DNA from 2 places in the Pseudomonas leptonychotis genome. Region 1 is predicted to be linked to the other one. Evidence: riboswitches for the same ligand, from Rfam matches in the RefSeq annotation. Region 1 holds a riboswitch; the other holds the start of a gene.

Region 1 (2,195 bases):
GTTGGCACCTTTACCGGTTACAGCGCTATTTGCATGGCTCAAGCCATGCCTGAAGATGGTCACTTGATCTGCTGTGACATTCCCGGCGAGTACAACGCCACGGCTGAACGTTACTGGCGTGAAGCAGGGCTCAGTGCGCGTATTGAGCAACGCCTAGCCCCTGCGCTACAAACCCTGGGGGCGCTGGAGGCTGAAGGTCTCGCTGGCAGTATCGATCTGCTGTTTATCGACGCCGACAAAGCCAATTACCCAGCCTATCTGGAACATGCCCTGCGCCTGGTGCGTCAAGGTGGGCTGATCCTATTCGATAATACCCTGTGGAGTGGCCGCGTGCTTGAGGAAAACCCTGAGAGCGCGGACACCCGAGCGATTCAGGCGCTCAATCTGGCGCTGTGTGACGACCCGCGCATTGACCTGTCCCTGTTGCCGCTAGGCGATGGCCTGAGCCTGTGTCGTAAACGCTAAGTCTTTACCACCTGTATGCCCGAACCGATTCGTCTGCCCGAACAACCCGATGCCTGCGAGCTCTGTAGCCGTGCAGCAGTCCTGACGCGCCACCATCTGATCCCCAAGGCGCTGCACAACAAGGTTTATGTGCAGAAGCGCTTTGGCAAAAGCGAACGCATCAGCGCCACGCTCTGGGTCTGCCGTGCTTGCCATAACCAAATCCACCGGTTGTTCAGTGAAAAAGAGTTGGCGCTGACTTACAACAATCGCGACAGCCTGCTCAGTGATGAGCGCCTGCGCACCTTTGTTGAGTGGCTGGCCAGCAAGCCAGTAGGCTTTATGCCGAGGCATTGACCTGTCGCATCAATGGCTGGTTCTCGACTGTAAGCCGCGCATTCGTTTGACGCTTAATCGCGAACTCTCTACCCTTCGCGCCTTGTAGCAGGTGCCTCCGACGCTATGCGTGTGCGGGGTGAAACTGGGAAGTCGGTGCGCTGAACGTGTTTACGTCAGTCATTCCGACGCTGCCCCCGCAACGGTAAGTGAGTTAAACGCCGCTATTGCCACTGTGCTGAACGCATGGGAAGGCGCGGCTTAGAGCCTTTTTATGATCTGGCTCGCTAGATCATAAGTAGTTTCTGAGAGCTATAAGGCTCGCTCACAAGCCCGGAGACCGGCCTGTTGCAGTCCACGGCATCGCGGAGGGCGATGGCTGGCGCGTGCTTGGCGCTATGCGTGAGCCCGCGCTTGCTGTTTCTTCGCCTGCTTATTTCAGCCAGATCGCCTTGGGGCGGTGGAGCATGCGATGACTGAATCGATTGAGCGTGACGCCCGACACAAGGCGCGCATGGCCCGCAAGAAAACCCTTATCGACGAAAAGATCGCCCAGGCTCAGGACGAATACGGCCTGCTGCTGGTGCACAGCGGCAACGGCAAGGGTAAGAGCAGCAGCGCCTTTGGCATGGTCGCGCGCGCCTTGGGCCACGGCCTCAAAGTTGGCGTGGTGCAATTTATCAAAGGTGCGGCCAGCACTGGCGAAGAAACCTTCTTTCGCCGTTTCCCCGATGAGGTCAGCTATCACGTAATGGGCGAGGGCTTTACCTGGGAGACCCAGGATCGCCAGCGTGATATCGACAAGGCTCGCGAGGCCTGGGCGGTGGCGGCGCAGCTGCTAAATGACCCCGCCGTTGGCCTGGTGGTGCTGGATGAACTGAATATCGCGCTGAAATACGGCTATCTGGAACTCGACGCGGTGCTCGCCGATATCGAAGCGCGGCCGCTGCTACAGCATGTGGTGGTGACTGGGCGTGGCGCATTGCCGGGGATGATTGAGGCGGCGGATACCGTCACCGAGATGAGCCTGGTCAAGCATGCGTTCAAGGCTGGCGTGAAGGCTCAGAAGGGAGTGGAGTTTTAATGAGCGACTCCAGCGCCCGTCAGTGCCCGGCACTGTTGATTGCCGCGCCGGCCTCCGGTCAGGGCAAGACCACGGTGACTGCAGCCTTGGCGCGCCTGCATACACGTCAAGGCAAACGCGTGCGGGTGTTCAAGTGCGGCCCGGATTTTCTCGACCCGATGATCCTGGCCCGCGCCAGTGGCGCGCCGGTGTATCAGCTCGACCTGTGGATGGTCGGTGCAGCGGAGAGCCGTCGGTTGCTCTGGGAAGCGGCGGGTGAGGCCGATCTGATTCTGATCGAGGGGGTGATGGGCTTGTTCGATGGCACGCCGTCGGCGGCCGACTTGGCGCG
Region 2 (2,195 bases), on a different contig from region 1:
AAAGGGCGCGGTGTGCGCAGCGGCGCAGGAGCGCGGGCAGGCGCTTAAATGCACCTGAGGGCGGACGCTGCTGGCGCGCAGCCGTGCGGAAAGGCGCAGGGCATCGGCCTTGCTGTCGCTCAAGCCTTTAGCGCAGGCGGCGGAGCCGGTGCAGGCGATCAGCTGGCTTAACGGTTCTTGCGCATCGGTGAGCAAGCCGAGGTCGTTCAGCTTGTGCAGCAGTGTGTCCGTCGAGTGTTCGGGGATATTTGGCAGCAACACACCCTGCCAGGGCGTCAGGCGCAGACTGGCATCGCCATGTTGTTCAGCCAGATCGGCCAGGGCCTGCAATTGCGCGGCGTCGATCCGTCCCAGGCGCGCGCCAGCGGCGACCATGCGCAGGTCCGCTTGCTGCTGGGGATAAATGCCGATCGGCGCGCGTGGGCTGACCGGTGTGCGTTGCCAATCGGCCGGCGGCGCTTGCACGGCAAAGGGCAGGCGCGTTTGCAGCTGTTGCAGCAGCTGGCTGGCTGGAATCACGCTTAGCAGCTGGCGCATACGGCTGTGTGCGTTGCCGGCCAGTTCGATAAACAGCCTTAGCAGCTGCTCTACCAGCGACACGGTTTGCTCTGCGTCGACCACGCCCAGTGGCTGATCACCTGGGCAGCCAGCCAGGCCAAAGGCCAGCCGTGCCGGCATGCCGGGCAGAGCGCTAAGCCAGATATCGTGCGGGTGTTCGAGCATCGCCAGGGCTTCGCCGCCATCCAACTGAATGGCGAATTTGGCCGATAGCCCGTGCAGTGCCGGGGTGCTTTGCAGCAGTTCAAGCAACGCGGCGGCTAACGGTCGGGTGTCGAGCAGCGCCTGCGGGTCGAGACCGGCGGCGGGGCTGAGCAGCAGGTTGCGCACATCATCAGCCGTCGGGTTACTTGGGCCCAGGTTGGCGGCGAGCAGGCGCTCAATCAGCTCGGCCTGCTGACCAGCTAATACGCCACGAATCTGCAGATTGCTGCGGTTGGTCAGCTCCAGCACACCGCTGGCGCAGTGTTCGGCGGCCTCGGCGATGGCGCGGGCTTGGTTGCTGCTGAGTACACCGCCAGCCAGCTTGACCCGGCAGATGCCACCGTCCAGTGCTTGCACAATGCGCAGCAGGCCGGGGCACGCGCTGGGGCGTGGTAGTGATGGATCGACGGTGATGGAATGGTCGCGCAAAAAAGGTCACCAACAACAAAGACGCGGCGACCGAACCAGCAGAGCCCGCCCTGGCACAGGGGACTCAATGGCATCGGTACACCCCGCCCGATGTTGGCACTCGCGACTAGCGTCGTCGGCAGGTCTCCTGGCTTACAGGTCTTCATCTGCTGCGGCCTTCCCGGTTACCCAGTGGCACAGTTGCGGCAAACTCGCTGTTTACAGTTGCGGGGGCAGCTCGGTCACGATCAGCAGATCGCTCCTGATTCCCTCTTAGAACCTGTTTACGATCTGCTGCGCGTCGGCCCTACTGCGTTAAAAACAGGCTCGGAATGCTCATTTACAGCTCGTAAACTCCACTTCCTCGCCTATTTTTGCCTTGCATGGCTCTAGCTCGCGAGATCGTAAACAGGTTCTTCGGCCCATTAGGGCACCGACGAAGGCGCTATTATGCCCGCTTTGCGCGCGGGTACGACAGCCAACTGGTCGGGCGGCGCGACGATGACGGTTTGAGGAAAGCGCATGACGGCCTGGTTAACCCTGGTGGGAATCGGTGAAGACGGCTATGTCGGCCTGGGCGAGGCGGCTCGCAAGGCCTTGGCTGAAGCGCAGTGCATCGTTGGCGCGGCGCGGCAGCTGGCGTTGTTGCCGGCTGATTTGCCGGGTCAGCATGAGCTGTGGCCCAGCCCTTTCAGTGTTGCGCCGGTACTGGCGCGACGCGGTACGCCGGTCTGTGTGCTGGCCAGCGGCGATCCGCTGTTCTATGGCGTGGGCGCGAGCCTGGCGCGGCAGCTGCCGGCCGAGGAAATGCGGGTGTTCTCGTTTCCGTCCTCAGTGTCCTTGGCCGCTGCTCGCCTGGGTTGGCCGCTGCAGGAGGTCACGGTGCTGTCGCTGGTGGCGCGGCCGTTGGCGGCGCTGCAGGCGCAGGTTTTCCCCGGTGCTCGACTGCTGGTGTTGAGTAATGACGGCGAGAGCCCGGCGGCGGTGGCCGAGCTGCTGCGCGAACGCGGTTTTGGTCCCAGCCG

The links. A riboswitch is a leader RNA that binds a small molecule or an ion and turns the genes downstream of it on or off. The one in region 1 is predicted to bind cobalamin.
Region 2: another riboswitch for cobalamin. It lies ahead of cobG (precorrin-3B synthase); the one in region 1 lies ahead of cobO (cob(I)yrinic acid a,c-diamide adenosyltransferase).

What each region holds. Positions count from the first base shown of each region.
Region 1 covers NZ_RFLV01000002.1:521,145-523,339, reverse strand. The annotation lists gene D8779_RS12975 (O-methyltransferase) at 1-465, shown strand, start outside; gene D8779_RS12970 (hypothetical protein) at 481-801, shown strand; cobalamin riboswitch at 874-1,143, shown strand; gene cobO (cob(I)yrinic acid a,c-diamide adenosyltransferase) at 1,253-1,864, shown strand; gene D8779_RS12960 (cobyrinic acid a,c-diamide synthase CobB) at 1,864-2,195, shown strand, end outside.
Region 2 covers NZ_RFLV01000001.1:1,623,982-1,626,176, reverse strand. The annotation lists gene cobG (precorrin-3B synthase) at 1-1,191, opposite strand, end outside; cobalamin riboswitch at 1,292-1,488, opposite strand; gene cbiE (precorrin-6y C5,15-methyltransferase (decarboxylating) subunit CbiE) at 1,693-2,195, shown strand, end outside.